Regions from separate parts of the Mesorhizobium sp. YR577 genome, predicted to be linked through region 2. Evidence: riboswitches for the same ligand, from Rfam matches in the RefSeq annotation. Region 2 holds a riboswitch; the other holds the start of a gene.
The links. Region 2 has a riboswitch for thiamine pyrophosphate ahead of thiB (thiamine ABC transporter substrate binding subunit). Riboswitches for the same ligand answer to the same signal wherever they lie in the genome.
Positions count from the first base shown of each region.

Region 1 (15,871 bases), on a different contig from region 2:
CGGTATTTGATCTTGGTTCGCAGCCGGGCAATGCCGGTCGCAAGAATGCGCCGGTGATCGGCGATCATCGACCTGCCGGCGATCAGTTGCGCGTTGCTGCTTTTGCGGCCGCGCAGCGCCTCCTCGACGAGGGCAGCCTCGAAGAGCAGCTCATAGCGCTGCAGAACGAACTCCTCGTTCCAACCACGCTCGTCCAGGCCGAAGGCAATGCTCGCGCGCTGCCAGCGGTCGCGGCGCGTTTCCATATCGTCCGCCTCGTCGGCCCAGAGCCGCAGCCGAGGTGCCAGAACTTCGGACAGGATTGTCGGCGTCCCGGCACGGTGATCTTCCCAGGGAAAATAATCATACCAGCTGCGCCAGCCGGATTGCTTCGAACCATACGCCTGGTCTTCCCGGGTCAGGCCGAGATAGCTGATCGAGATGACGCGCTGCGTGCGCTCGCCGCCGGTCCGGTCACGGTCGGCAAAAGTGTAGAGCTGCTCGATATAGCCGAGCGGATGGCCGGTCTGCTGCTCGACCCAGTCCCGCAACCCCGATTGCAACGAGCGATGGCTGAGCTCGAACGGACCCGAGGGCAGGGCGCTGGCCTGCTGAATAGTCAGAACGGCCGGCTGACCATTGGTGACGGCGACCAGAACGGCGATAAGATCGGCGGCGACAGCGTGACGCTCGTGGGTTCTTTCGGTCTCTTTCATCGCCTGGCTGTCTTGTCCCGCCTTGATCTCCCAGATGCGGCCCTAGATTCGCGCTGGCAGGCCACCATGTGTGTATCCTTGGCAGTTTTTCACCCGCGTACCTACAAAAATCTGCCCGGAAATCGTTACCCATAAATGACGATAGGAAGGACGCGTTTGCTGCAATGGTGCAGCGGCGAACGGGCTTGGGGTTGAACCTGTCGATCAGGCGAGCTGACGATAGCGGTCGAAGACGTAGCGTTTTGCACTGCGAACGCAGTCTTCGAGCGAGTCGCCAAGCGCCAGATGCGCGGCAATTGTGCTGGCAAGCATGCAGCCGGTTCCACGCATTTCTCCGGTTATGCGAGGTGCGTTGAAGCGGACGGGGGTTTCATCGGGGCACAGCAGGACATCGGTCGAATTCGGCCCCGGGGAATGACCACCTTTGATCAGTACGGCTTGCAAACCTGAATTGAGCAGAAAGCGACCCTGATGGAGCGCTTCCGTCTCATCTCTGGCATGCAGCGTATCGGTGAGAATGGCAAGTTCAGGCAAGTTCGGTGTGACCAGCCGGCAAAGTGGCATGAGGTCGGTTTTCAAGGTGTCGATTGCTTCTTGCGCCAGAAGCAATCGTCCTGAGGAGGAAGCCATCACGGGGTCGAGCACCGCTGGAACGGACGGATGTTCCGACAGAACCGAAGCCACTGCTTCGACGGCTCCGACAGTGCCGAGCATACCGATCTTGATTGCGGCGATGGTGTTGGAAGCCAGCGCGGCGCGCATCTGCGCGGCTACGAGATCGGGGGCTATATATTCGATGTGTTCGACCGAGCGGTGCGTCTGAATCGTCACGGCGGTGACCGCAAGACAGGTCCGCAACCCAAGCGCAGAAACGGCTTCAACATCGCGGGCGATGCCGGCCCCGCCTGAAGAATCCGAACCGGCAACGATGAGAACATGCGGATCGCCGTTCATCGCCATCGTGCGGTCGCCGCAATCCATTCGCAGGTTCGCGCCTCCGGATCGGAATTGCGCGTAATGTCTGTGACGACTGCAGCGCTGTCGGCGCCGTGAGCGAAGACGCCGTCGATCCGCTCGATATTAAGGCCACCTATGGCAATGAGCGGAAGGTCTCCAACGCGGGTCTTCCATTCAGCGATGCGGTCGAGCCCCTGCGGCGCCCATTTCATCGCCTTCAGAATTGTCGGATAGATTGGGCCGAGAGCGATATAATCCGGGGCGGCGGCCAGCGCTGTTTCCAGTTCCAAGTGGTCATGCGTGCTGAGGCCGAGTTTGAGACCGGCCTGCCTGATCGCCCCAAGGTTGGCCGTGGCAAGGTCCTCCTGCCCGAGATGGACGAAATCGCAGCCTTCTTCGATTGCTAGCCGCCAGTAGTCGTTGACGATAAGCTGGCAGCCATATTGCACGCAGATGGTCTTGGCCGCGCGGATTTCGTGCCGCAGGGCAGGCTCTTCCATGTCCTTCATGCGTAGCTGCACGAGTTTTACACCGAGCGGAACCAGGCGTTCGATCCAGTTGGCGCTGTCCACGATGAGATAGAAAGGGTCGAGTGTCACGAGAACACCGCCTTGCCGATAAGAGGGGTGGAGGGAACGGCCATATCGCGTGGTTCGAGCATGCCTGCGAGAAATGCCGAGCGACCTGCCTCGATCGCCTTGGCGAAAGCGGTTGCCATGCCGATGGGATCGCCGGCCTTGGCGACCGCCGTGTTGAGAAGCACCGCGTCGAAACCGAGTTCCATTACGGTTGCGGCATGGGACGGCCGGCCGATGCCGGCGTCGACAATCAGCGGCGTATCGGGAAAATGACCGCGAAGGCTGCGCAATGCTTCAATATTCTGCGGCCCACGCGCAGAGCCTATGGGCGCACACCAGGGCATCAGGATTTTGCAGCCTGCTTCCAGAAGACGTTCGGCAACGACCAGGTCGTCCGTGGTGTAGGGGAATACTTCGAAACCATCCGCAGCAAGGATGCGTGCGGCTTCGACCAACCCAAAAACGTCGGGCTGCAGCGTGTCGTGGTCGCCGATCACCTCAAGCTTGATCCAGTTGGTTGAAAAGACCTCGCGCGCCATTTTGGCCGTGGTGACCGCCTCCTTGACCGAATGACAGCCGGCGGTGTTGGGCAGCACGCGAATGCCGAGTGACTGGATCAGTGACCAGAATTTTTCGCCCGTCCTGCCGCCCGCCGCCTCGCGCCGCAGTGACACGGTGACGATTTCCGTTCGCGAGGCTGTGACGGCATCACCCAATATTGCGGGTGAGGGGTAAAGTGCCGTGCCAAGCAGCAGGCGTGAGGACATTTCGGTACCGTAAAGGGAGAGCATTGCTCAGCCTCCTTTCATAGGCGAAAGGATTTCGATGCGGTCGCCGTCTGTGAGCCGGCATAGATTTCGTTCCGTCACCGGAACGACTTCGCCGTTGCGGGCCGTTGCCAGCCAGTTCCCCTCGTAGTCGAGTTCGGCCATTAGCGCCGCCAGAGTGTCGGCCGCCACCTCCTGTACCTCGCCATTAATGACAAGCTTCATGGATACGCTCCGTTGTCGTCTGTCGGCTAAAGACCAGGTCGGCCGCTTGCCGCGCCATGGCGGGCGCCAGCAGGAAGCCATGGCGATAAAGCCCGTTAATGTGGATGACGTTACCGTTGCGCGTCACGCGCGGCAGATTGTCGGGAAAGGCCGGGCGGATGCCGACCCCGCTCTCAACGATTTCCGATTCTGCGAAAGCGGGATGGATGGTGTAGGCGGCATTCAGCAGTTCCATCATCGAGCGCGCGGTGATCGAGCCTATGGCGTCGCTTTCGATCATCGTCGCGCCGACCATGAAGTGATGGTCGTTTCGCGGGACGACATAGACGGGAAAGCGCGGATGCAGCAGCCTGATGGGCCGCGACAGTGACACATCCGGCGTGTGCAGGATGACCATTTCACCACGCACGCCACGAATTTGCGGATCGGCCTTCGCCCTTGCCATTCCCGTGCAATCGATGGTGACGTCGAAACGCTTCGTCCACCCAGGCGCGCCTTCGACGAACGACACGCCTTTCCGCTCCAGCCTGTCGCGAAGTGCCGTGAGTGCCGCGCGGGGGTCGAGATGCGCTTCGCGGACAAAATGCAGCGCCAGGCGAAAGCGACCGCCAAGATCGGGCTCCAGCGCGCTGATCTCTTCTTCGCCCAATGTCTGGAACCCATTGGAGCGTGAGGCGAAGCGGGCCAGTTCGGTGGCGTCACGGCCAGCAGCCACCACCAGTGTGCCGGCGCGGGTGACATAGCCCGGCAATGCTGTTTCCCACCAGTCGGCGGCATTGAGGCCCAGATCCTGGACGATCTGCTCTGCGCTCTCGCGCTCACAATCGGGAGCCAGCATACCGCCTGCATACCACGACGCAGTGCCCGTGGTGTCGCGGCGCGGGTCGACGACGGTAACGATCGCCCCCAGCGTCGCAAGTTCGTAGGCGGCAGTCAGGCCGGCAACACCGGCCCCTTTGACCAGCGCTTTCATGGCACCAGCGCCGTTTCAACGGCGGGCTTTCCGGCTTCATCGACAGGCATGTAGAGATCGCCGCCCTGCCGATATTTCGCGGCCATCGCCGCCATGCCCTCCTTCTGCGCTTCTGCGCGGATGTCGTGAGAGATGCGCATCGAGCAGAATTTTGGCCCGCACATTGAGCAGAAATGCGCGACCTTATGCGCCTCCTTGGGCAGCGTCTGGTCGTGGAACGACCGCGCCGTCTCGGGATCGAGCGAGAGGTTGAACTGGTCCTCCCAGCGGAACTCGAAACGCGCCCGCGACAAAGCATCGTCGCGGATTTTGGCGGCAGGATGCCCCTTGGCAAGATCGGCGGCATGGGCGGCGATCTTGTAGGTGATGACGCCGGTCTTGACGTCGTCGCGGTCGGGGAGGCCGAGATGTTCCTTCGGCGTGACATAGCAGAGCATCGCCGTGCCGAACCAGCCGATCATGGCTGCACCAATGCCGGAGGTGATGTGATCGTAGCCGGGCGCAATGTCGGTGGTGAGCGGTCCAAGCGTGTAAAAGGGGGCCTCGCCGCAGACGGCAAGCTGCTTGTCCATGTTCTCCTTGATCTTGTGCATCGGCACGTGGCCAGGACCTTCGATCATCACCTGGCAATCCTTGGCCCAGGCGATCTGGGTCAGTTCGCCAAGCGTCTCCAGTTCGGCGAATTGCGCGGCATCGTTGGCGTCGGCGATGGAGCCGGGGCGCAGGCCGTCGCCGAGCGAGAAGGCAACGTCATAGGCGCGGCAGATGTCGCAGATTTCCTCGAAATGCTCGAAGAGAAAGCTTTCCCTGTGGTGATGCAGGCACCATTTGGCCATGATCGACCCGCCGCGGCTGACGATGCCGGTGACGCGATTGACGGTCAGCGGAATGTAGGGCAGCCGGACGCCGGCATGGATGGTGAAATAGTCGACGCCCTGTTCGGCCTGCTCGATCAGCGTGTCGCGATAGACCTCCCAGGTTAGGTCTTCGGCGATGCCGCTCACCTTCTCCAGCGCCTGGTAGAGCGGCACGGTGCCGATCGGAACCGGCGAGTTGCGGATGATCCATTCGCGAATGTTGTGGATATTGCGGCCGGTGGACAGGTCCATCACCGTGTCGGCGCCCCAGCGGATCGCCCACACCATCTTTTCGACCTCCTCGGCCATGGAAGAGGTGACTGCGGAATTGCCGATATTGGCGTTGATCTTGACCAGGAAATTGCGGCCGATGATCATCGGTTCGCTTTCGGGATGATTGATGTTGGAGGGGATGATGGCACGACCGCGCGCCACCTCGTCGCGCACGAACTCCGGCGTGACATAATCGGGAATCGCTGCGCCAAAACTGTCACCGTCGCGCTCCAGCGCGGCGTACGCCCTCTCGCGGCCGAGGTTTTCGCGAATGGCGACGAACTCCATTTCGGGAGTGATGATGCCGGCGCGTGCATAGGCAAGTTGCGTGACGGCCCTGCCGCCCTCAGCCTTCAAGGGCTGGTTGCGCACCGGAAACTCCGGCGTCAGCCGGTTGCCGGAGACAAAGCCGTTGTCTTCCGGCTTGATGACACGGCCCTCGTAGCGCTCGACATCGCCACGCGCGACGATCCAGCCTTCGCGAAGGCGCTCAAGCCCTCCTTCGATATCGGTTTTGACGTTAGCGTCGGTGTAGGGGCCGGAAGGATCATAGACCGTTACGGGTGGCTCGCCTGCACTCGGATGCACCGAAATCTCGCGCAGCGGCACGCGCAGTTCGGGATGGATGATTCCCGGTTTGTGGATTTTTCGCGAAGCCGGCAGTTCGCCAACGGTCACGGTTGGGGTCAAGGCATTCATATGGACCTCCTTTGCTTGGTCGCATTGGAGACCCAGTCCTATGCCGAAAGGAGGATAGAGAGGCTTCGCCTGCTGAATCCGGGAATCTGCCCGGGATGATTCTGCCTGGGTCTGCGACCCGCGAAGCTTCCGCACCGTCCCTACGCCAGTATGAACTGGATCAGGTTCAACGGGTCACTGCGCTGCGAAAGCCAGCAGTATCTCAGCCCCTTGTCGGGACTCCCCTGGTGAGGGTCAAGGGTGGATGAATGTGCCGGGAGTTGTCAACCGTTGAATTGCTCTGAATTGTGCAGTTCTTCCGACGATCCGGATTTCCCGGCTGACGCGCTGACTGGAACAAGGCGGCTTTTCAGCTTTCGAAGTGCCCGCTCATCGAGGCCCATGCCTGCAAGATAGTGGAATGTGCCACCATGATTTTCGTTAAGGTGGCTGAGCGTCGCGCGCATCGTTTCGGGGGGGCAGGCAAGGAAGCTTTCCACCAGATGCGGGTCTGTGCCGCGTGTGAGAGCCTGTGCACGCAGGCGCTCGATAAGCGGTGCGGCGATCGAAGTCGTCAATGCATAATCGGCTATGATCGTGTCGTCTTCGACCCCCGCGAGCGACAGCAATAGGGCCGCGATGATGCCGGTCCGGTCTTTGCCCGCACTGCAATGAAAGAGCACGATGCCCTCGTCAGCCTCGGCGATGGCAGTCAGTACAGTGGCGATCGGCTCCCGGCATTGATCGATGGCATCGCGATAGCGAGCCGCCATGTCGAACAGTGCACCATTCGATTCGCGCACGGCATCTATAGGCGAAAGGGCGCCAAAGAGCGGAATGTTGCGATATTGGATGATGGCATGCGATGCGAATGGATTGGGCTCGATCGCAAGCTCGTGGACGCTACGCAGGTCGATGACGGTGCGCAGCCCTTCATTGACCAGAACGCTCATGTCGTTCTCGTTCAAGAGGTGCAGACCGTCGCCGCGAAGGAGCGCGCGCCATCTCGTCTCGCCGTCATCCTTTGTGGCATAACCGCCAAGATCACGAACATTATGTGCGCCGGCGAGGCGAATGAGGCGGGCAGGGGAATTGGTCATCAACGCAGTCCCGATTTCATGAAGGATTCGATCACCTGCCGCTGGAGAATAAGGTAGATGACGAGGATGGGCAGGCTGGCAAGCGTCGAAGCAGCCATTAGTGGTCCCCAGAGATTTCCTTCCTGGGTCATGAACATCTGCAGACCGATCTGGACCACCGAATTTTCGATGCTGCGCGACAGAAGCAGTGGCCAGAAATACTCGTTCCATGCCGAGATAAAGGCAAGGATGACGAGGGAAGCAAGGGAGGCGCGCATATTGGGCACGACGATCTCCCACAGGATACGCAAGTGGCTCGCCCCATCCATACGCGCTGCCTCGATCACTTCGGTCGGAAACGACTTCATGGCATGGTAGAGCATCAGCACGGCGAAGGCCGCCGCCGCATGCGGCACCACCAGACCTGTCAATGTGTCAAGCAGCCCAAGCCGGGAGGCAAGCACGTAATTCGGGATCATCGTCACCTGGAACGGAACCAGCCAGGACAGTGCGATCACGCCATAGACCAACCCCGAGAACCGGAAGCGCCAGCGCACCAGCGCATAGGCCGCAAGCAGCCCGGTCAGAACCTGGAACGCCGCCGTTGCGGCAGACACGATTGTCGTATTGGCCAGCATCCGCAGCATCGGAATCTGGGTCAGCACGAAGCTGTAGTTTTCGAGCGAAGGCGAGAGCGGCCAGAGCGTTGTCGAGAAAATTTCGTTTTCCGGCTTCAGCGAGGAGGCGACCATCCAGTAGACCGGAAAAATCGCAATCACGACGAGAAGGATCATTGTTCCATGGACGGCGATCGACCCGACGGAAATCGTCCGGCGAACGGTCGTTTGCCGGGAAACATCCAGGCGGGTAGTGGAAAAGTCCTGGCTAATTGTCATAGACGGCGCGCCTCTGCATGAGCCTCAGACAAACGAAGGCGATCGCGGAAAAGCCCGCGAAGGCGATCATACCGGCGGCCGAACTCCAGCCGACCGACAGGCTGCCGAAGCCATAGTCCCAAAGCAGGTAAAAGATGTTGGTAGTCGATTTCAGCGGGCCGCCATGGGTCAGCACGTTGATATAGGTGAAGCTCCATTGCGCACCGAACAGGATGGTCATCATCGACAAGAGCAGGATGGTCGGCGACAGCAATGGCAGGCGGATATCGCGGATGATCTGCCAGCGCGTCGCGCCGTCCATACGGGCAGCCTCTACATAACTCGGATTGATGCTGGCATTGGCGGCCGAAAACAGCAGCGTCGAAAAACCGATCAGCTTCCATCCCGTTATCCAGATCAGAGTGCCGAGCGCATATTTCGGGTCCTGCAGGAAGCCGATTTTCGACAGGCCGAGACCGACGAGTGCATGGTTGACGAGACCGTGATCTTCATTGAGCAGCCAGCGCCACACGATCGCGGCGACCACCGGCGCGATGATCATCGGCACGAAAATCAACGTACGGTAGAGGTTGCGCAGCGGCCCTTTCAGGTCCTGAGTGAAGATCGCCACCGCAAGCGGAATGATGACGGACATCGGAAACAGGCCGATGATATAGATCGCCGTGTTCCATAGCGCGCGCTGCATCTCCGGCAGGATGAACAGTCGCCGGTAATTTTCGAGGCCAACGAAGGCCTTTGGTGCGGTCGGCAGCATGTTCCATTGGTAGAACGAGAGCTGGAACGCCTCGAAGAGCGGAACGTAAATCCAGATGATCAGTGTCACGAGTACGGGCGCGAGGTAGAGCCAGGGCGCAATCCGGGGGTCGGTAAAAAGCCGCTTCAACAGCGAGCGTCGGCCCCCTGCGTAGGAGCCCGCGTCGGAATACGCAGCTACGGTAAAACTCATGGCTATCGACCTCGAACTGGCGGACGCGGGCGAGTTGGCCCGCATCCTGTTATCTGCTGGTTATTGCGGCATCAGGCTTTGCGCATCCGCCTGCGCCTGTTTCAGAACGGCTTCTGCATCCGCTTCGCCGAAGATCGCTTCACGAACGCCGTCCATCATGATCTTTTCGACCTGCCGGTAGTTCGGACCGGGGAAAGCGACATTGGCCGTCAGCCGAGAGAGTTGTTCCAGGTTCGGGCGGATCATCGGATTGGCCCTCACCCACTCGCCGAGATATTGGGGATCGTCGACGATATCGAGCCGAAGCGGCAGATAGCCGATCTTAGAGGTGATGATCGTGTAAGCGTGCTTCGAAGTCAGGAACTTCAGGAGTTCATAGGCCGCGCGCTGCTTGGCCGGATCCTTGCTGAAGACGTAGAGTGCGCTGCCTGAGTTGGTCGGCCGCGTCGGCTTGTCGCCGAAGGACGGCATAGCGGTGACGCGCAGATCGAAATTGTCCTTGGCTGATTTCGACAGGCTGTTCTGCACAGCGCTGGTGTAGAGAAACATGCCGAGATTGCCGCTCGCCATCGTGTCCATGTGGCTGCCGACATCGATGCGGGCATGGGCGCCGCTGTCGACCATGTCGCGCAGCATCTTCACGGCTTCCAGCGCACCGCCGTCGGCGAAGGTGAGCGTGTTGCCGTCGCGGACATTTCCGCCATTCGACATTTCGATGGCCTGATAAACGAAGGTGCCGTCCACCGGACCGTAGGCGCCGGGGAAGAAGCCGTTTTTGCCGGTCTTCTGGTTGATCGCCTCGCCAGCGGCCTTGACGTCCGCCCATGTCTTCGGTGGCTGATCTGGGTCGAGCCCTGCCTGACGGAAGAGGTCTGCATTGTAATAGAGGATCGGCGTGGAAAAGGTGTAGGCGAGCCCATAGGTTTTGCCGTCGAACTTGCCGAGTTCCAGGCCCTGCGGGATCATTCCGGAGAGATGCTCGGAGAGTTCTTTAGCCGGCACCATATCTTCAAGGGCGTTCGCGCCGAGATCGTTGGCGATGTAGATCAAGTCGCGGAAAACAAGCTGGGCGACATCCGGCTGCTGACCCGCGACGATGTCGGCCTGGACCCGTGACAGAATCTCATTCGAAGGCACCGGAATGCCCTCGACCTTGATGTTCGGATTGGCATCCATGAACTCCTTGAGGAGTTCGCGCGTGGCATCGGCCCCAGCACTCGCCGATGCCAGATTGTAGTTGTAGAAGGTGATGGTGACCGGCTTGTCGACGGTTTCGGCCATCTGCGCCTGTGCCAGACCAGCCGGAATGGCGAGGCCCGTTCCGACGGCAAGCATCAGCTTAAGGCATTCTCTTCTAAGCATCGTGATCGTCCTTTGTGATCGGATATGGCCTGTCACTCTGCGGCGAGTGTCTCGCCTTCATTCAGCTTGCGCAGGAAATCGAGGGGATAGCGGTTGAGTTCGGCGCGGTCCGAAGGCAGCGGCACGAAACTTACCGTCAGGCCGGAATCGCGAATGGTGCCGATGGCGAAAGAGGCGCCATTGACCATGCGCAGCACGTCCTTCTGCAGGATGTCGGTGGCGGCGTGCTGACCCATACCAATGACGACCGGGATGCCGTGCCAAACTGAAACGCGGTCGTAGTGAACATGCCCGCTGAGAAGGCCGACGACATTGCGACCTTTCAGGATATCGGCGAGGCGCTGCGTGTCCTCGACCCGGATCGAGCGCCACGGCGCGAATTCATTTTCGTTGCCGATTGCCGGCGCATGATGCGAGACGATCAGTTTGGGCAGCCCGGGATTCGTCACGATAACCTGTTCCAGCCAGGCGAATTGTTCCGGCTCGATATTGCCACCGATCTGCCCGGGAATGGACGAATCCAGCGCGATGACATGCACGCCGTCAATGACGCGATCATGGAAATAGGGGGCGGAAGAATGCTCTCCCTGCTCCAGGAAACCCTCATAAAAACCTTCACGCGTGTCGTGATTGCCGAGCGCGTAGAGGACTGGAATGTCCAGCGCGCCCATGATCCGCTTTAGTTCGCCGAAGCTCTCGATATCGCCACGGTTGGTCAGATCGCCGCTGGCGACGATGAAACTCGGCTTTGGCGAGATCGTTGCGACCATCTCCAGGATTGTCTCCAGCGTCGCTGTCGTGTCGCTGAAGAGATGCGGGTCCTCATAGCCCGGCCGTCCGATATGCAGGTCGGTCAGATGGACAAAAGTTGTTTCGCGTTCCATCGAGAATCTCCGTTGAGTGTTTCGGGAAGGTTGATGACATGCGGATCGACGCGCTTGCCGTCGCTCACGCGGAAGAGGTGGATTGCGCGGGCCGGAATCGAGACTGCGAAAGGATCTGTCGGAAGTGGACTGTCTGCCGGCCGCACCATGGTCACGCGCTGGCTGGCAGCCACGCCGTGAATGTGGAGCTCGGTGCCCAGGTCTTCCTGCATTTCGATATCGAAGGGCAGGCCGCCCAAAGCCTTGAAATCGCTGATTTGTAGGGCCGCAGGCCTTATTCCGATGACGATCTCCGTGTTCGGCGCCAGCTCCCAAAAGGCATCGGCACACAGTAGAAGACCATTATTTGCCACGGCGCGGCCCTCGGCGCCGATCCGGCCAGGAATGAAATTCATCGGCGGCGAACCAAGAAAATCCGCCACGAAACGCGTGGCCGGGCGATGGTATATGTCTGTCGGCGCTCCGACCTGTTCGATCAGGCCGCCATTCATCACCACGAGCTTGTCGGCAAGCGTCATCGCCTCCATCTGATCGTGGGTCACGAAAATGCTCGTGGTTTTCAGTTCGCGATGGAGCCGCTTGATCTCAAGCCGCATCTGGATTCTGAGTTTTGCGTCGAGATTCGATAGGGGTTCGTCGAAGAGGAAGACGCGCGGCGCGCGGATCATGGCGCGACCCATCGCAACGCGCTGACGCTGTCCACCGGACAATTGTCCTGGACGGCGATCGAGCAGGCCCTGCAATCCGAGCATGGCGGCGACGTCGGCAACGCGGGCGTGGCGCTCGAGTTTGGAAACACCTGCGACCTTCGGCGCATAGCCGATGTTTTCTGCAACCGTCATATGCGGATAAAGCGCATAGTTCTGGAACACCATGGCGCAGCCGCGTCCGCCGGGTTCAACCTGGTTGACGATCGTGTCACCGATGGAGATCGTGCCGGATGTTATGTCCTCAAGACCGGCGATCATGCGCAGCAGCGTCGACTTTCCGCAGCCCGAAGGGCCAAGAATGACGACGAATTCGCCCGGTTCGATCGACAGGTTGACGCCGCGTACTGCGGGCGTCTTTCCGTAGATCTTGTGGAGGGCCGAAATCTCGATGCCGTCCATGGGAGTGAGCTCCTTCGACAATCGCCAACATTCTGGCGTCTCGATAGAGGCCACCCATTTCCGTCTCATGACAGTTTTCGAACAATGTTCTAATGGGGCTGCCACCAACACGCCGGCCGACCACCGGAATGCCGGTACCGGCGGCAGATCAGGAACGGGCGGTGCGACGAAACATCGGCGCAATCACCTCAACCATGCGCCGGATTGCCTCGCCGGGATCGTTGAGATCGATCGTATGGTTGGTCAGCACTTCCGTGCGTAGGCGGCTGTGGATGACCTGCGAACGGATGCCAAGAGCACAACTGATGCGCCAGCCGACTTCCGCCTCGTCCAGCCAAGGCGCAATCCGCCGGAGGTAAGGGACGAATGCCATGTGATGCTCTACGCCCTCGACGATTGTGCGGTAGAGTTCCGGGTCGCGGCTGCGTTGGGCCATATGCGTGAAATGGGTCAGCACGGCATAACTGGATGCGGGGTCGAGACTCCAGCGCACGGAAGGACCGATCAGGGCAGCGATGACTTCTTCGAGATCGGGCGGTGCCGGCATGCGCCGCGCCACAGCCTTTTGCAGAAGGACAAGACGTTCGGCATTCAATCGCCGATAGACGCGGTGTGCCACTGCTATGATGAGCTTTTCCTGCGAGCCGAAATGATAGCTTATGGCCGATGGATTGGCATTGGCTTCGCCGGCGACCCGCCTGACCGTGACGTCTTCCAACGCTGCAACCTCGCAAAGCACATGCTCGCATGCGTCGAGAAGCTTCAGCGCGGTCGGGTTGGCCGTAGAGAGCATTGCGTCACACGCGATCAGGAAATGTGAGCGATGATTGTCTGCCCCGCACATGAAGCTGGCATGACATGTATCGCATCCATGGTCGGATACCGTCAGTGGGCCGACTGTTTTGTTCAGAGGTTCTTAACCATAGGTCCGGCATCTTTCTTCGAGCGCTGTGTATTGAGTGCGCATTTCAGCACCGGTCGACGAGCAATGTTCGTGGACTGGTGCTGATCGAAAGATCGGAACGATGAACTACGAATCCCCTTACGATTGGACCGGCACCAGGGTGCGCCGACACAGGCGTCTCCAGATCGCCGCGTGGGTTTTGATCACGATCGCAATATTGGGTGCAGTTCTTGCGGCCGGAATGCTGCTCTAAAAGCGTCCGAAAGGAATGGGCTTCGAGCCTACAATTTGGCGCCATAGTGGTAGCGAATACTGATAAATTTTATCAGCAGTCATTAAAATTCTAATCTTATCTTATTGATTTTGCTAATTTTTCGTTGAGCAGAATCACGCACGCTCCATTCGTGCCTCTCCCTTGAGGCGCTCTCTTGGAGCCCAATATGAAACAGCGCTTTGAACTTGTCCTGGAGCCAACCGACCTATGGACCGTCTGGGACAACGAACTGGATGAGCCGGTTGTTTTCGCCGATCGGCTTCTTGCTGGATTGAGCAAGAGCGAGGCCGAAGCCGCCCGTCAAATCCTTCTGGAGGTCAAAAAGAACCGGAAGAAGGAAAAGCCGGCTGACGCAGCCTGATTAGGTCACGCCAGGAAAGCTCCTTCAACCCTTCACGCCGGAACCGACGATGCTGTCGACGAAGAAGCGTTGCAGGAAGACGAACAGGACGAGAGGCGGCAGGACAGCAAGCGTCGCCCCGGCCATGACCAGCCCGGTGTTCATGGCGCCGCGGTTGTAGCTCAGGAGTCGGCTCAGGCTGATGACGATCGGATACTGATCGCTGGCTCCCTGAAGCACCGTCAAAGGCCAGAGATAACTATTCCAGTGATAGACGAAGGCAAACATCGCCAGCGCCGCGATCGCCGGGATCACGCTCGGCGCCACGATGCTGAAGAGTATGCGCAGTTCAGATGCGCCATCGACGCGTGCGGCATCGATCAGGTCGTCGGGAACGCCGGCAATGAACTGACGCATCAGGAAGATGCCGAATGCATTGGCGAGGTTAGGCATTATCACGCCGGCCAAACTGGCGTTCAATCCGAGCGAACCGACGATTCGATAGAGCGGGATGAGCGTCACGATGGGCGGCAGGAACATCGTTGCGATCAGCAGTGCAAAGAGAAGGTTGTTGCCCCGAAAACGGTATTTGGCGAAGGCATAGCCCGCCATCAGGCTGGTCAGCAGGATGCCGGCGGTCGTCACCGCAGCAATGACGAGCGAGTTCCACATCGAACGGCCGACATTGATGACGCCGGCAACCTTGTTATAGGCATCAAGGCTCGGCGTGCGCGGCAACCAGACGGGCGGCACCTGCATGGTTTCGGCGGTCGTCTTGAAGCTTGAAAGCACCATCCAGACAAGCGGAAAGGCCGATGCGACGACCACAACCAGCATCAGCGTCGCGACGATCGCGTCGCCGCCCGTAGGCCGCACCCTGCGGAAAATCAGTCCCCGCGTCGGCGCTTGATTGGTCGTAGCACTCATTCTTCGTCTTTCCGTCTGGCGAATGCGAACAGCGCAAAAATCACCACGATCAGCGACAGCATCAACGTCACCGCCATGGCAGACCCCAAGCCGCCTTGCGCGCGTTCGATGCCGACGCGGCGGATATGGTAGGTAAGGACATTGGTCGAGCCGACTGGTCCGCCCTGCGTGATGAGCGCCACCGGTTCGAACACCTGCACGGCATTGATGATAGCGATCACCGCGCTGAACAGCAGTGTGCGGTGTAACAGCGGCAAGGTGATCGCATAAAATTGCTGATGCGGTTGTGCGCCATCGATCCGGGCCGCCTCATAGATGCTTTGGGGAATCTGCGTCAGGCCTGCGATGACCAGAACTGTGAAGTAGCCGACCTGCTGCCAGACATTGAGGAAGACGATGGATATCAATGCGGTGCCGGGCGAGGAAAGCCATGGCTGCGGCCCGATTCCGATCCAGCCGAGCATCTGGTTGAACGGGCCTTCGCTCGGCGAATAGAGCTTCGACCAGACCAGGGCTACCGCGATCATCGGCACCATATAGGTCGAGAACAGAACGGCGCGCAGGAAATTGCCGCCGGCAACGTTGCGCTGGTAAACGAGCAGCCCGAGCGCGACGGAAAGCGGCAGGATCAGTACGACGGACAAGGCCGTGTAGATTGCCGTGTTGACGAAGGCGCCCTTGAAATCGCGGCCGATCGAGGTCGGGCCGAAAATCTCGAGGAAATTGTCGAGCCCGATGAAGCGCGCGGTCTGAAAACCGGTTTGCGTCGACCAGTCCTGCAATGACAGCCAGATCGTGAGCGCCATCGGCAGCAGAATGAATATGCCGATAAGCGAAACGGCCGGGGTGAGCATCACCCACACGGAGCCGCGATAGGAAGTCGTCATGAAGTTGCCTTGTAGATGCTGCGGGAGCCATTTGTGACCGGCTCCCGCTTGCTCGGTCCGACCGGTTATTTCGCGGCGCGTTCCAAAATGGAAACGGCGTCGGTCTGTGCGTTCGTCTGCGCGTCCTTGGCCGTAACCTGACCGTATTGCAGCGCCTCGATCGTCTGCTGCAGGGATTCGCTGAATTCCTGGCCGCCGAGCACCACCGGGAATGGCTTGGCATCGGCCAGCACGCTGACATAGCCGGAGAGGAATTCAGA
Region 1 is NZ_FPBI01000023.1:16,978-32,848, forward strand. Features, by position in the region: gene BM413_RS25780 (NUDIX hydrolase) at 1-695, opposite strand, end outside; gene thiD (bifunctional hydroxymethylpyrimidine kinase/phosphomethylpyrimidine kinase) at 900-1,655, opposite strand; gene BM413_RS25790 (thiamine phosphate synthase) at 1,646-2,251, opposite strand; gene BM413_RS25795 (thiazole synthase) at 2,248-3,021, opposite strand; gene thiS (sulfur carrier protein ThiS) at 3,025-3,222, opposite strand; gene thiO (glycine oxidase ThiO) at 3,206-4,195, opposite strand; gene thiC (phosphomethylpyrimidine synthase ThiC) at 4,192-6,024, opposite strand; TPP riboswitch at 6,144-6,260, opposite strand; gene BM413_RS25815 (tyrosine-protein phosphatase) at 6,288-7,103, opposite strand; gene BM413_RS25820 (carbohydrate ABC transporter permease) at 7,103-7,978, opposite strand; gene BM413_RS25825 (carbohydrate ABC transporter permease) at 7,968-8,924, opposite strand; gene BM413_RS25830 (ABC transporter substrate-binding protein) at 8,985-10,286, opposite strand; gene BM413_RS25835 (metallophosphoesterase) at 10,319-11,170, opposite strand; gene ugpC (ABC transporter ATP-binding protein) at 11,140-12,279, opposite strand; gene BM413_RS25845 (TetR/AcrR family transcriptional regulator) at 12,428-13,072, opposite strand; gene BM413_RS25850 (hypothetical protein) at 13,624-13,818, shown strand; gene BM413_RS25855 (carbohydrate ABC transporter permease) at 13,843-14,724, opposite strand; gene BM413_RS25860 (carbohydrate ABC transporter permease) at 14,721-15,611, opposite strand; gene BM413_RS25865 (extracellular solute-binding protein) at 15,677-15,871, opposite strand, start outside.
Region 1: another riboswitch for thiamine pyrophosphate. It lies ahead of thiC (phosphomethylpyrimidine synthase ThiC); the one in region 2 lies ahead of thiB (thiamine ABC transporter substrate binding subunit).

Region 2 (15,871 bases):
CGCGCTCTCGGCGCGCGGCGTGTCGCCGGCCTGCTTCTGCACCGCACGGCGGTCGTTCAGCCGCGTGCCGCCGCGCTGGGCGAGCATGTCGGCATAGCCGCCGGCATATTCGATCCAGCGCCCCTCGCCGTCCGGTGCGATGATGCTGGTGACGGTGCGGTCGAGGAAGTCGCGGTCGTGGCTGACGAGGATGACCGTGCCGGCGAAACCGGCGACCAGTTCCTGCAGCAGCTCCAGCGTTTCCATGTCGAGATCGTTGGTCGGCTCGTCGAGCACCAAAAGGTTGGCCGGACGCGCCAGCACCCGCGCCAAAAGCAGCCGGGCGCGCTCACCGCCGGAAAGCTCGCGCACCGGCGTGCGCGCCTGCTCCGGCTTGAACAGGAAGTCCTTCATGTAGGAGACGACGTGGCGCTCCTCGCCATTGATGACGAGGTTGTCGCCGCGCCCGTCGGTGAGATAATGCCCAAGCGTTTCCTGCGGATCGACCGCCTCGCGTTTCTGGTCGAGGGTGGCGATCTCCAGATTGGTGCCGAGCCGCACCGAACCGGAATCCGGCTGCAACTCGCCGGTCAGCATCTTCAGCAGCGTCGTCTTGCCGGCACCGTTGGGTCCGACCAGGCCGATGCGGTCGCCGCGCTGGATGCGTGTCGAAAAGCCTTTGACGACGGTGAGATCGCCGAAGCTTTTCTCGATGTTCTTGGCTTCGATGACCAGCTTGCCGGATTCGGCGGCATCGCTCGCCACCATGGTCGCCACACCTTCCGCGCCCTTGTGACCACGAAAGCGCTGGCGCATCGTCTGAAGCTCACCCAGCCGGCGCATATTGCGCTTGCGCCGCGCGGTCACGCCATAACGCAGCCAGTGCTCCTCGCGCACGATCTGGCGGCCGAGCTTGTGCTGTTCGCGCTCTTCTTCTTCGAGGATGGTGTCGCGCCATTCCTCGAAATGCGCGAAACCTTTGTCGAGCTTGCGTGTCTGGCCGCGATCGAGCCAGACGGTGGCGCGCGATACGCGCTCGAGAAAGCGCCGGTCGTGCGAAATCACGATCAGTGCCGAGGACGAGCGGTTGAGCTCGTCTTCCAGCCATTCGATCACCTGCAGGTCGAGATGGTTGGTCGGCTCGTCGAGCAGCAGGATGTCGGGCTCAGGCGCCATGACGCGGGCAAGTGCGGCACGCCGCGCCTCGCCGCCCGAAAGATCGTCGGGGCGCTCCTCGCCGGTCAGGCCGAGATGTTCCATCAGATAGGTGGCGCGGTAGGGATCGTCAGCCGGCCCGAGACCCGCCTCAACATAGGCGCGCACGCTCGCAAAACCTTCCATGTCGGGCATCTGCGGCAGATAGCGGATGGTCGCGGAGGGCTGGCGAAAGAATTCGCCGTCCTGCGGCTCGATGATGCCGGCGGCGATCTTGAGCAGCGTCGACTTGCCCGAGCCGTTGCGCCCGACCAGCGCGATGCGCTCGCCCGCCGAGGCCGACAGTGCTGCACCGTCAAGCAGCGGCGTGCCGCCGAAGGTCAGCCGGATGCCGTCGAGATTGAGAAGCGGTGGCGCCATGTCTTTTCAGTGTTCCGGAAGAGGATAAGGATGGGCGAGCAGCAGCGCGCGGCCACGTTCGAGCGTGATGCGCAGGCTTCCGCGCACTTCGTTGGAGAGCGTCAGCGATGAGCCGAAGGCGACCTCGACATTGTCGAGCGGCCATTTCGCGCCGATTTCGGTGAGGCCCGACAATTCGGAAAAGCCGAGCACGGAAAACAGCGTGCCGTCGGCATAGTCAAAACCGGTCGTGCCGGGCAGCAGCGGGTGCCCCTCCTGCGCGCCGCTGGTCAGCACCGTCGGCGTGCCTTGTTCGGCCAGCCTCAGGGCCAGCGCCAGATGCAGGAAGGCATGGTCGGCGCGCGGGCCGCCGAAGGCGCCGGCCAGCACCAGCGAGGTCGCGCCGCGCTTGAGCGCTGCTGCAATCGCCAGTTCGCCGTCGGTATTGTCCTTTTCCGCTGGAAAGGTCTCGCGCGGTATAGCTGCGTAGCTTTCGGGCAGGTTTTCCGGAACGGAGTCGAAATCGCCGACCCACAGCTCCGGCGTCACGCCAAGCATCGCCGCATGGCCGATGCCGGCATCGGCCGCGATGATGCGGCTGCCTTCGAGTTGCGCGTCGATGCGGGGCGTGCGGACGAGTTCGCCGCCAAGCAGGATGAAAAATCGGCTCATGGTGGCTCGCCTCTATCATGCCGCGCGGCCATACGGGAAGCCGCCAATGCGCCGCGCAGCCCGAAACTACCGCTTGCGCGCCTCTTCGCTTGGTCCTATGTCTGATCCCGCTCTAACGGGGTGCCGGACACGATTTTCGTGAGCCGGCTGAGAGGCAAGGGGGAAACCCGGCCAACCCGCTGAACCTGATCCGGTTTGTACCGGCGGAGGGATTAGATGCTTCGGACGCCCGGCGCTTCAAATTCCCTTTCAACGCTAATGAAGGAGGCGCCGATGCGCACGCTGCTATTCTCGCTCGTTTCCACCCTTGCCGTGGCCGCCGCCCTGCCGGCGCTCGCCGCTGAAAAACTCACCGTCTACACCTATGAGAGCTTCACCGCCGAATGGGGCCCGGGCCCGCAGGTGGAAAAGGCCTTCGAGGCTGAGTGCGGCTGCGATGTCGAGTTCGTCTCGGTGGCCGACGGCGTGGCGCTGCTGAACCGCGTCAAGCTGGAGGGCGCTTCCACCAAGGCCGATGTCGTGCTCGGCCTCGACACCAACCTGACCACCGAGGCCAAGGCCACCGCCCTGTTTTCGCCCTCCGGCATCGATCTCGCCAGCATCAAGGTGCCGGGCGGCTGGACGGACGATACGTTCGTGCCCTTCGACTACGGCTATTTCGCCGTCGTCTACGACACCGAGAAGCTGAAGAACCCGCCCAAGAGCCTGAAGGAACTGGTCGAGGGCGATCCTTCGGAAAAGATCGCCATCCAGGACCCGCGCACGTCCACGCCGGGCCTCGGCCTGCTGCTCTGGGTCAAGGCGGTCTATGGCGACAAGGCACCGGAAGCCTGGGCCAAGCTGAAGAACCGCGTGCTGACCGTGACGCCGGGCTGGAGCGAGGCCTACGGCCTGTTCACCAAGGGCGAAGCGCCGATGGTGCTGTCCTACACCACCTCGCCCGCCTACCACATGATCGCTGAGAGCACGGACAAATATCAGGCTGCACCCTTCGAGGAGGGTCATTACCTGCAGGTCGAAGTCGCCGGCATCACCACCACCGGCGCGAAGAACCCACTGGCGAAGAAGTTCATGGAATTCATGACCAGGCCCGGCTTCCAGGACGCCATTCCCGAAACCAACTGGATGTTCCCCGCCGGCAAGACCGACAAGCCGCTCAACCCGGCCTTCGACAAGCTCGTAAAGCCGGCGAAGACCTTGCAGATCAGCGCCGACGACGTGGCCGCCAACCGCAAGGCGTGGGTGGACGAGTGGCTGGGGGTTATGAGCAAGTGAGCGGGCGGCGGCGGCCTTCCTCCCCCCTTGAGGGGGAGGTGTCGCCGCAGGCGACGGAGAGGGTTGCCGGAGGCAGCGCGAGGCGCAATTGAATGTCGAGTACGGCCGCACCGACCCCACCCCCGGCCTTCGGCCGTACCCTCCCCTCAAGGGGGAGGGATAGGCGCATCACCGCCGGCATCATCGCGCTTGCCGCGATAGCCGTCCTCATCGGCGGCGCGTTTCTCGGCCTGATCCTCGAAGGCGCGCGCGACACGTCCGGCGCTATCGCCGCCTTCGATTCCTACCTCTTCCGCGTCGCCCGCTTCACGCTGTGGCAGGCGCTTCTATCAGCTACGCTTTCCATCATCCCCGCGATCTTCGTCGCGCGCGCCCTCTCCCGGCACCCGGCATTTCCAGGGCGCGGGCTGATCCTGCGCCTGTTTGCCGTGCCGCTGGCGCTGCCGGCCATCGTCGTGGCGCTTGGCGTTCTCGCCCTCTACGGCCGCGCCGGCTATTTCTCCGGCCTGCTTTCGACCATCGGCGGCGGCGACTGGCCCGGCATCTACGGCCTGTCGGGTATTCTGGTCGCGCATGTCTTCTTCAACCTGCCGCTGGCGACCCGCCTCTTTCTGGAGGCCCTGAACACGGTGCCTGCCGACCAGTGGCGGCTGGCGAGCCAGCTCGGCATGGGTGCTCGCTCCAGCTTTCGCCTGATCGAATGGCCGGCCCTGCGCGCCAGCCTGCCGGGTGTCGCCGGCCTTGTCTTCATGCTGTGCATCACATCCTTCACCATCGTGCTGACACTGGGCGGCGGCCCGCGCGCCACCACGCTGGAAGTCGCGATCTACCAGTCGCTGCGCTTCGACTTCGACCCCGCCCGCGCCGTGGCACTGACGCTGCTGCAGATCGCGCTCACCATGGCGGTCGTGTTTGCGCTGATGCGGCTCGGCGCAAACACCACCGGCGATGCCAATCTGTCGGTGACGCAGCGCCGCTATGTCTCCGCCGGGCGTGGCGAAACCGCCCTCAACGCGGTCCTTCTCATTGCCGCACTTGCCTTCGTTGCCGGGCCGATGCTGGCGACCGTCCTTGCCGGACTCAACGCCGATCTTTTCCGCCTCGCCGGCGAAAGCACGGTGCGGCAGGCGACGATCACCAGCCTCGTGCTGGCAACGCTTTCCGCCTGCCTGTCGGCCATGCTGGCGCTGTCGCTGATCATGGCGCGGCGCGCGCTGGCCTTGCGGCGCGGGGCCGGCGAAAAGACCTTTCTGGAGCGCATGACCGACACAGGCGCCGGCTTCGTGCTGGTGGTGCCGCCCATCGTCCTCGGTGCGGGCTGGTTCGTGCTGCTGCGCCATATGGGCGATGTCTTCACTGTTGCGCCGATCATGGTCGTCACCGTCAATGCGGTCATGGCCATGCCCTTCGCCATCCGCGCCATACGCCCAGCCTATGACGCCGCCAGCGAGCGGCACGAGCGCCTCTGCGCCCAGCTCGGCATCAGCGGCTGGAACCGCCTGAGGCTGGTCGACTGGCCCGTTTTGCGCCGCCCGCTTTCGACCGCCTTTGCCTTCGCCATGGAGCTGTCACTTGGCGATCTCGGCGTCATCGCACTGTTCGGCAGCGATTCCGTGCAGACGCTGCCCTATCTTCTGCTCGCCCGCATGGGCAGCTATCGTACCGCGGATGCAGCCGGGCTTGCCCTGATGCTCGGCCTTCTCTGCCTCGTGCTGATGCTTGTCGCCGACCGGCTCGGAAAGGACGCTTCGCGATGATCGACAGGACAGGTGCCGGCATCACGCTGGACAAGGTGGCCTTCAGCTATGGCGAGACGGGGGTGGATTTCGACCTCGCGATCGAGCCGGCCGCGATCACCACGGTGATGGGGCCAAGCGGCGCCGGCAAATCGACCTTGCTCAATTTGATAGCCGGCTTCGAACTGCCGCGTTCGGGCCGCGTGCTGATCGGCGGCACCGACGTGACCGCTACGCCGCCCTCGGAACGGCCTGTCTCCATGGTGTTCCAGGAGAACAACCTCTTCGCCCATCTGACGGTCGAGCAGAATGTCGGCCTCGGCCGCTCCGCGGCCCTGCGCCTAATCGACACCGACCGTGCCGCCATAGCCGAAGCGCTTGACCGCACGGGCCTTGGCGACAAGCCAAAACGCCTGCCGCGCGAGCTTTCCGGCGGCGAACGCCAGCGCGTGGCGCTCGCCCGCGTTCTGGTGCGCGACCGGCCCGTGCTGCTTCTCGACGAACCCTTTGCCTCGCTTGGGCCTGCCCTGCGCGAGGACATGGTCGATCTGGTGAAGGCGCTTCAGGCCGAACGCGGCATGACTGTGGTTTTCGTGACACATCAACCAGAGGATGCCCGCAGAATCGGCGGAAACATGGTGTTTCTCGACCGTGGAACGGTGGCCGCGACCGGTGAAACCGTTACATTCTTCACCAAAGATGGACCTGCGGCGTTCCGGGACTATATTGGTTTTGATGCTGGCGCGTAGCGATTCGATTGAATCGCCCGGAAGCGGACATAATTTGCGGCCAGAGCAGTTTCAGGGGCTTATCCGCATTCTTGTTTTGCCAGGAAGAGTATGGCTAGGTCCGCGTAACACTGGGCTGCCGTGGATGGCAGTCATTGCCCGACGAAAGGAAGCCGTTCTGTCGACCTGCCGGATCACAGCCAGAGAGATGCTCTCGCCGGTGCGCCCTGCGGCGCGCTTCGGCTTTGCCGTGGCTTTTGTGGCACTGCTGGCCGGCTGCCAGGCGCTGACCGGCAGCGACATCACGGAATCTGCTTTCCGCCCGTCCGACAACCCGGTCACCGTCGACAGCGTTTCGCGCAACAACCGGCTGGCCGAACTCGCCAAGAGCCAGCATCCGCGCATTCTCGCGACCTATGGCGGCGAATATTCCGATCCCAAGCTTGAGCGCATGGTCGCCAAGGTCGTCGGCAGCCTGACCACCGTGTCGGCCAACCCGACCCAGACCTATCGCATCACCATTCTCAACTCGCCCAACGTCAACGCCTTCGCCCTGCCCGGCGGCTATCTCTATGTGACGCGCGGGCTGCTGGCGCTCGCCAACGATTCCTCCGAGCTTGCCGCCGTCATCGCCCACGAGATGGGCCATGTGACGGCCAATCACGGCCTTCAGCGCCAGCAGAAGGAAGCCGAGGAGGTGCTGGCCAACAAGGTCGTCACCGACGTTCTCGGCGAAAGCCAGACGGCCAAGGTGGCGCTGATCCGCGGCAAGCTCCGGCTCGCCCAGTTCTCGCGCAACCAGGAGCTGGAAGCCGACGCCATCGGCATCAAGGCGATCGGGCAGGCCGGCTTCGACCCCTATGCCGCCGGCCGCTTCCTGCAGTCCATGGCTGCCTACAGCGATTTCCGCTCGATCAGCGGCGCGACCGATCCGAGCCTCGACTTCCTGGCCAGCCACCCCAACACGCCGCAGCGCATCGAACTGGCGCAGCGCCACGCCCGCCTGATCGGCCCTCCCGGCACCGGGGTCAAGGATCGCGATTCCTTCCTCGCCGGCATTGACGGGTTGTTGTTCGGCGACACGCCGGAAGAAGGCTATGTGCGCGGCAACACGTTCATGCATCCGCGTCTTGGCGTGTCGTTCTCGGTCCCCGCAGGCTTTGCCATCGACAATACGGCGGCAGCCGTCACCGCGACCGGCCCCGGCGACATGGCGATCCGCTTCGACGGCGTGACCATCGAGCCGAAGATGTCGCTGACCGATTATCTGCGCAGCGGCTGGGTTGCCGGGCTGGTGGATTCAAGCGTGCGCACCGAGACCATCAATGGCAACGAGGCGGCAGTCGCCCAGGCGCGGGCCGACGGCTGGCAGTTCGACGTCACCGTCATCCGCGCCAACGGCCAGGTCTATCGCCTGCTGACGGCCGCACCGCTGGCCGGCAATTCGCTCGATGCCGTGGCACGGTCGGTGGGCGGCAGTTTCCACGTGCTGAGCGAGGCGGAAAAGGCAGCGCTCAAACCCCTGCGCATCCGCGTCGTCACCGTCAGGCCGGGCCAGACGATGGGCACGCTGGCTGCCGGCATGATCGGCGTCGACCGCAAGCTCGACCTGTTCAGGGTGCTCAACGGCCTTGCGCCCGGCGCCACGGTATCGGCCGGCGACAAGGTGAAGATCGTTTCGGATCGGTAGGGAAAGAGCCCTTCTCCCCTTGTGGGAGAAGGAAAATCGCAGCATCAAGCGCTCAGAAACGCAGGGCTTTCCTTGACGAGCGCAACCCTGAGCTTCTGTAGCGCGCGGCTTTCGATCTGCCGCACGCGTTCCTTGGAGATGCCGAGGGTTTCGCCGAGCGATTCCAGCGTGGCGCCCTCGTCCTGAAGCCGGCGCTCCTCGATGATGCGCAGTTCGCGCTCGTTCAGCACATGGAGCGCATTCTTCAGCCAGCCAGAGCGCCGTTCGTCGTCGATTGCCTCGCCAACGACTTCATCGGGCAAGGGATCGTCGGAGACGAGGAAATCCATGCGGTCGGCCGAGCCGCCGCCATCATCGACCAAGGGGGCATTGAGCGAGGTATCGGGGCCGGAAAGCCGCGAATCCATCATCGCGACATCGGATTCCGAAACGCCAAGGGCGGTGGAAATCTCCTTGTAGAGCGCCTCTCCCGAAAGCATGCCCGGGCCCTGCGCCAGCTTGGCGCGCAGCCGGCGCAGGTTGAAGAACAGCGCCTTCTGCGTCGAACTGGTGCCGCCGCGCACGATCGACCAGTTGCGCAGGATGTAGTCCTGCATCGAGGCCCGTATCCACCAGGTCGCATAGGTCGAGAAACGCACGTCACGGTCCGGCTCGAACCGCGCTGCGGCCTCGAGAAGGCCGACATGGCCTTCCTGGATCAGATCGCCGATGGGCAGGCCGAAATAGCGGAATTTCGTCGCCATCGAGATGACGAGGCGCATGTGGGCAGTGGTGATGCGGTGCATCGCCGCCTGGTCGTGGTGGTCGCGCCACCGAAGTGCCAGTTCATGCTCCTCGCCGCGCTCGAGATAGGGCGCCTTCATGGCCGCCCGGATCATGGTTCGCCTTGCTTTGTCTTCAATCATCCGGGCACTCCCAAACTCCGGCGCAATTGCTCTATACTTCGAGGCTTCCGACCCGGGGGTGGACATTAGACGGGGATGGTCGGGGAGGGTTGAAGTCGCCGCACATCGCCCTACAGGCCTTGAAACGTCTCGCGCGAAGGATTGTTCCATGATCTCCGTCGACCGTACCGATCTTGCTTTCCAGCTTTTCGACGCCCTGCCGACCGCCAGCCTGGCGGCACTGCCGCGCTTTGCCGACTATGACCGGACTGCCATGGAGGAGGTGCTGGACACCGCCGAGCGCATCGCCATGGATCACTTCCTGCCGCATGCGGCAGCGCTCGATCTCGACGAGCCGCGCTTCGAAAGCGGCAAGGTGGCGATGGACCCCCGCGTGGGGCAGGCGCTGGCCGCCTATCGCGAAGCCGGATTCTTCGGCGCGGGCTTCGATCAGGAATGGGGCGGCGCGCAGATGCCGGAAACCCTGCGCAGTGCTGCAAGCTTCATCTTCTCGATGGCCAATGCCAGCACCGCAGCCTACCCGTTCCTGACGGTTGGGGCAGCGCACCTCATCGCGGCCTTCGGCTCTGACGACCAGAAGGAACGCTTCCTGAAACCGATGATCGAGGGCCGCTTCTTCGGCACCATGTGCCTGTCGGAGCCGCAGGCGGGCTCCTCACTCTCCGACATCACCACCAAGGCGGAACCGGACAAGGACAGCTATCTCCTGCATGGCCAGAAGATGTGGATCTCCGGCGGCGATCAGGAAATCTCGGAAAACATCGTCCATCTGGTTCTGGCGCGGCTTCCCGACAGCCCGCCCGGCGTGAAGGGCATATCGCTGTTCATCGTGCCGAAATACCTGCTCCGGAAGGACGGCAAGCGGGGCAAGAGAAACGGCGTCGAGCTTGCCGGGCTGAACCACAAGATGGGCTATCGCGGCACGACGAATGCAGCGCTCAATCTCGGCGAGAAGGCGCCCTGCCGCGGCTATCTGGTCGGCGAGGCCAATCGCGGCCTCACCTACATGTTCCATATGATGAACGAGGCCCGCATAGGCGTCGGCCTTGGGGCGGCTGCCCTTGGTGCCGCCGGCTATCGTGCTTCGCTGGTCTATGCCAGGGAGCGCCCGCAGGGCCGCCACCCCGGCCACAAGGACGCAGCGAGCGCCCAGGTGCCGATCATCGAGCATGCCGATGTCAGGCGCCTGCTGCTCGCCCAGAAGGCCGCTGTGGAGGGCGCGCTGGCGTTGCTGCTCTACACGGCCTTTCTTGTCGACGCGACGAAGGCAGCCCCCAATGCCGAAACCCGCCACGAAACCGAATTGCTGCTCGATCTGCTAACGCCGATCGCCAAGTCATGGCCGTCGGAATTCTGCCTCGAGGCCAACAAGCACGCGATACAGGTGCTTGGCGGATACGGCTATACGCGCGACTATCCGGTCGAGCGCCTCTACCGCGACAACCGGCTGAACGCCATCCACGAAGGCACGCATGGCATTCAGGGCCTCGACCTGCTCGGCCGCAAGGTGATGCAGGACAACGGCGCCGGCATCAAGACGCTGGCCACAAGGATCATGGCCGACGTGACGCAGGCGCACGCCTTCGAAAACCTCGCCGCTCATGCCGAGGATCTGGCCGCCCATCTCGGTGAGGCGGTGGCGACGACCGGCAAGCTTGCCAGCAGGGCCGCCAGTTCCCCCGAAAGCGGCCTTGCCAATGCGACGCTCTATCTCGATATGATGGGCCATGTGGTGGTCGCGTGGATGTGGCTGCGCCAGGCGCTCACCGCGTCGCGCAAGCTGAGGAACGACGGGGCCAACCGGGATTTCCTCGAAGGCAAGCTTGCCACCTGCCGCTACTTCTTCGCCTACGAGCTGCCCAAGGCCCGCACCCAGCGCGCGCTGCTCGACAGCCTGGACGACACGACATTGACGATGAAGCCGGAGTGGTTCTGAAACAACGGCGGGCTCAAGCCAGCTTTATCTCGCCTTCCACGACATGGTTGAGGTCGGTGCCTTCGGCGGTCAGGGTCATGCGCAGCTTGAGCTTGCCGCCCTTGACCTTGCCGTTGCGCGCCACCGCCTCGATCTCACGCTGCGAGGTGATGCCGACTTCCTTCAGGAATTTACGGATCGACATGTTGAGGGCGTCTTCGTCCATGGCCGGCACTCCTCTGGCGGATTGACGGGATTTTATATCGTTATGAGGCAAGAGCAATAACGATCGATCTTCGATGCCTAAATGGTGGCAACAAAAAAACCCGGCGTTGCCGCCGGGTTTTTCAAATGTCGAAAGCCTGAAAGCCGCTGCTTACGCAGCTTCTTCCTGCTCGGCTTCTTCGTTGTCGGCCTCGGCCTTGGCGCCACGCTTGGGGCCCTTGGCAAGGTTGATCTCGATCATGCGAACCGCTTCGGTTTCCGACAGGCGGTTCACAGCTGCGATTTCGCGGGCCATGCGGTCGAGGGCAGCTTCATAGAGCTGGCGCTCGGAATAGGACTGCTCGGGCTGGTTCTCGGCACGGAAAAGGTCGCGAACGACTTCCGAGATCGAGATCAGGTCGCCGGAATTGATCTTCGCATCATATTCCTGCGCGCGGCGCGACCACATGGTGCGCTTCACGCGAGCGCGGCCCTGAAGAACCTTCAGCGCACGGTCGACATAGTCGGTTTCCGAAAGCTTGCGCATGCCGATGGAGGTCGCCTTGGCGACCGGCACCTTCAGGCGCATCTTGTCCTTCTGGAAATCGATGACGAAGAGCTCCAGCTTGTGGCCCGCTACTTCCTGCTCGTCGATGGACATGATCTGGCCGACGCCATGTGCCGGGTAGACGATGTATTCGCCGGTCTTGAAGCCGTGACGGCCTGCTGAGGAAGGCTTCTTCTGCGGGGTTGTGGTTGCCATTACGCCCTGAACTCCTTTTGTGGTCCCGGCTAGAGCGCCGGCGGACCTGATGGGACGGCCAACTGGCCGAACTGGGAATGCCACACACAGGCTAACGCCCTCCGGTAAAGCAGGACCTGGCAAATCGCATCAAAAGCGTTTGCCTGGCCCAAGATGCCTTGGTCCGGAGTTCGTGTTCACCTTTCAGTGATTAGGGCGTTGCGCCATAAATCGACAGCGTGTCAGCGGCATGTTGCAGCAGTGGTACCACAAAAAGTTGAAAGAATCAAGGTTTTGCTGCATGCGCGAAGACCCGACCGCCGGAAATGTCCGCCGGAAGGCGTAATCAACGCCCGTTCATGCTGATTGCAGCGTTGCTGCCTTCAATCGCCTTCGCCGGGCTCCGCCGAAAAATACTTCTCGAACTTGCCCTCGACGCCGTCGAATTCCTTGGCGTCGGCCGGCGCATCCTTCTTGGCCGTGATGTTGGGCCATTTGGATGCATATTCGTCGTTGATCTGAAGCCATTTGTCCAAGCCCGGCTCGGTGTCCGGCTTGATGGCGTCGGCAGGGCATTCCGGCTCGCAGACACCGCAGTCGATGCACTCGTCGGGGTGAATGACGAGCATGTTGTCGCCTTCATAGAAGCAGTCGACCGGACAGACCTCGATACAGTCCATGTATTTGCATTTGATGCAATTATCGGTCACGACATAGGTCATGCTGCTACTGCTCCGGGACGGCCCTTTCGAACCTTAAGATGGGGTGAGGTAGCGCCTTTGCCAATGTCTTGCAAGGGTGGCTTTTGCGCGCAATTGCCTCACACCGGAATGCATTTTCACCCCACCCAAGCAGCAATGGCAACCGATACCGTCAATCGCCGCCGCGCAACCGGTCTGTTTCCCGGCGCTGGCGCTTGGTCGGGCGGCCGCTGCCGGCGTCACGGACGGGAACGAGTGCGTCGGGAAGTGAAGCATCCTTCGGCGCGGGTGCGGGCGAAAGATCCTCGTAGAGCAGCCGAGCTTCTTCCGCCGGCCCACGGCGGAACCCGCACGAAAGCACCTTGTAGACGAGGATGCGCCGTTCCAGCGTGATGGTCAGGACATCGCCTGGCTTAACCGAATCCGCAGCCTGGCTGGACTTCTCGCCATTGATGCGAACGCGGCCCGCCTGGGCCAGTTTCGCGCCCAGCGAACGCGATTTCACCGCGCGCGAAAAGAACAGCCATTTGTCGATACGCTGACGACCGTCGGCGGGCATCGACCCTGCAGCCTACTTCTTGAGCTGGTCGCGCAGCGCGGCGAGCTTGGCGAAGGGCGAGTCCGGATCGACGCGCACCGGCCGCTCCTCGCGCGGCTTGGACTGGAACGAGGGCTTGCCCTGGAAGCCGCCCTTGCCGCCGCCACGATCGTCGCGGCGATCGGGCCGTCCACCCTCGGTGCTCGGCTTGCCGGACTTGCCCTTGAACTTGCTGCGGTCGAAACGCTCCTTGCCGCCCTGCTCGCGTGCCGGCCTGTCGCCTTCGCGGGCCGGACGTTCGCCATCCCGGCGCGGCTGGCCGGGTGCGCCACGCGCTTCCGCCTGGCCACCGCGCGGGCGATTGTCATGGCGTGGACGCGGATGACGCTCGAAGCGGGCCGGCCGCCACAAAAGAATGGGCTTGGGCTCTTCGACCGGCGTTTCCGGCTGAGGCGCAGTCGCTTCGACGGCGGGCGCAGCCTCGGCAGGCGTTTCCGCAGCCGCCTCTGGAGCGGGCGTCGCTTCTGCGTTTTCAGATTCGGGCGCCGCCGGTGCGGATTCCGCAACCGGTTCTTCCGCGGCCGGTTCCGATGCGGGAACCTCAACCGGCGCGGCGGCTGCGTCAGCAGTTGCCTCGACAGCGTCCGCAACAGTTGTGTCGGCTTCGGGCGCGGCGGCAGCAGCCTCTGCCACTACCTCACCTTCGGGCTCCAAAACCGGCTCGGCAACTTCAGCCACCGTTGCGTCGGCTTCCGGCGTGGCGGCTTCCGCCTCAGTGGTCGCAGCATCTTCCGATACTGCATTCGCTTCGTCGGCGGCAGCTTTCGCAGCAGCCTCCTGCGCTTCGATCTTTGCGGCAGCTGCCTTTTCGGCGGCTTCGCGCGCGGCGGTGTCCAGCGCTTCCAGCCGTGCCTTGACCTCGACGGCCGGCTTAGGCTCGGCGCGGTAGCCGAGACCCTTCAGGATTTCCTCGATGTCGTCAGCAGTAGCACCCAGGATCGACATCATCGCCGGCGTCACCAGGAAGGCGCTGCCGTCGAAGGCGCCATCAGGCCGCGCGCCGATGCCGGCCTTCCAGGCCAGTGCCGGGCGAATGAGATCAGCCAGCCGCTCGAGAATGTCGACGCGCACGGCGCGGCGGCCGAGATTGCGGAAACCGGCAAGCTTGTAGAACGCCTTGTCGAATGTCTGATCGATGACGACCGAAGTGCGGCCGGCAGCCAGCGCATGAACCACGTCGCCGAAGCCGGGCTTGTCCTTGCCGTCGTTCTTCAGCGCCCACAAGAGCGTCACCAGCCCGGCCGGACCCGGCTTCAGCAATGACGGCACGAAGACATGGTAGGCGCCGAAGCGCACGCCGAGACGGCGCAGGCCGGCGCGGCCTTCCTGATCGAGCGTCTTGATGTCATCGGCAATATCGCGGCGGTTGATCAGCCCGAAATTCTCGACGAGCTGGAAGGCGATGCCGCGCGCAATGCCGGAAAGCTGTTCGGCGTTCTTCAGATCGAGCAGCGGCTTGAGCAGCGTGTCGATCTGGAAATTGACGAAGCGTTCGGCGCGCACGGCGACCTTGTCGCGTGCCGGGCCGGTCAGTTGCTCGTCGGCAAGCAGGATGACGCGTGGACGCAGCGCGTCGTCGGTCGACACCAGTGTGCCGATCGGCGCACCGATCCAGCGCAGCGTGCCGTCGGAACCAAGCGCCAGATCGCCATTGGCGCAGGCCGAGAAGCGATCCGCGCGCGTTTCGAACTCGACGCCGAGCGCCTTTTGCGCTGCCGCCTTGATGGCCTTGCCATCCTCACCGGCCGCGCTCTGGTCGGCGGTGAAACGGAACCCCTGCAATTCCCCGACATGGTGGCCTTCGACGAGGACCGTTCCGGTTGGGCTTATTTCGGCTTCAAGCATTGTATTTTCTCTAAGGCGGCGCATGAGGACGGAAGTCCTGCGGTCTACGAAGCGTTTCGTCAACCGTTCATGCAGCGCATCCGACAATCTGTCTTCGATTTCCCGCGTCTTTTCCTGCCAATGTGCCGGATCGGCAAGCCAGCCAGGCCGATTGGAAACATAGGTCCACGTCCGTATTTGGGCGATGCGGTGTGAAAGCGTGTCGATATCGCCCTCGGTCGAGTCGGCGCGGCGCACCTGTTCGGCCATGTAATTTTCGTCGACATGGCCGCGATCGGCGATATCGACGAAGATCGAGGAAATGAGGTCGGCATGCTGCGCCGGCGCGATGCGGCGATAGTCCGGCAGCGCGCAGACCTCCCACAGCAACGCGACGCGGTCGCGGCTTGTCGCCAGCGCGCGGATGTCGGCATCCTTCGACAATTGCTCCAGCGCCTGCGCATCGACCGCTGGCAAGGCCCGCGTCAACCCTTCGACTGGCGCTGTCGTCTCGATCGAACGCTTCAGCGCGTCGAGGCTGGAAAAATCGAACTGCGACGTGCGCCACTGCAGCACTTTCACCGGGTCGAACTCATGCCCTTCGATCTTCTCGATCAGCTCGTCTGAAAGCGGATCGACCTGGCCGGTGACGCCGAAAGTGCCGTCGCGCAGATGCCGCCCGGCACGGCCGGCGATCTGGCCGAGTTCGGCAGCGGTGAGATCGCGAAACTGGAAACCGTCGAATTTGCGGTTCTGGGCGAAGGCGACATGGTCGACATCGAGATTGAGGCCCATGCCGATGGCGTCGGTTGCGATGAGGTAATCGACGTCGCCGGACTGGTAGAGCGCCACCTGCGCATTGCGGGTGCGCGGCGAGAGCGCTCCGAGCACGACGGCAGCACCCCCACGCTGGCGCCGGATCAGCTCGGCAATGGCATAGACCTCGTCGGCCGAAAAGGCGACGATGGCCGAGCGCCGGGGAAGACGCGTCAGCTTCTTGGAACCGGCATAGGCGAGATGCGACAGGCGCGGGCGGGTGACCACGGAAACGCCGCGCAGCAGCCGCTCCAGAATGCCGCGCATGGTGGCCGCGCCCAAAAGCAGCGTCTCCTGCCGGCCCCTGAGATGCAGGATGCGGTCGGTGAAGATGTGGCCGCGCTCGAGATCGCCGGCAAGCTGCACCTCGTCTATGGCGACGAAGGCGGCATTGGTCTCGCGCGGCATCGCCTCGACTGTGCAGACCGAATATTTGGCGCCGGGCGGCAGGATCTTTTCCTCGCCGGTGACGAGCGCCACCTTGGCAGCACCGACCTTGTCGCAGACGCGGCCATAGACCTCGCGCGCCAAA
Region 2 is NZ_FPBI01000001.1:226,208-242,078, reverse strand. Features, by position in the region: gene BM413_RS01165 (ABC-F family ATP-binding cassette domain-containing protein) at 1-1,554, opposite strand, end outside; gene BM413_RS01160 (thiamine diphosphokinase) at 1,561-2,205, opposite strand; TPP riboswitch at 2,312-2,434, shown strand; gene thiB (thiamine ABC transporter substrate binding subunit) at 2,479-3,480, shown strand; gene thiP (thiamine/thiamine pyrophosphate ABC transporter permease) at 3,573-5,237, shown strand; gene thiQ (thiamine ABC transporter ATP-binding protein) at 5,234-5,965, shown strand; gene BM413_RS01140 (M48 family metalloprotease) at 6,153-7,634, shown strand; gene BM413_RS01135 (RNA polymerase factor sigma-32) at 7,679-8,539, opposite strand; gene BM413_RS01130 (acyl-CoA dehydrogenase family protein) at 8,688-10,475, shown strand; gene BM413_RS01125 (DUF6494 family protein) at 10,489-10,680, opposite strand; gene BM413_RS01120 (CarD family transcriptional regulator) at 10,831-11,421, opposite strand; gene fdxA (ferredoxin FdxA) at 11,784-12,122, opposite strand; gene BM413_RS01110 (RNA-binding S4 domain-containing protein) at 12,274-12,660, opposite strand; gene BM413_RS01105 (helicase-related protein) at 12,673-15,871, opposite strand, start outside.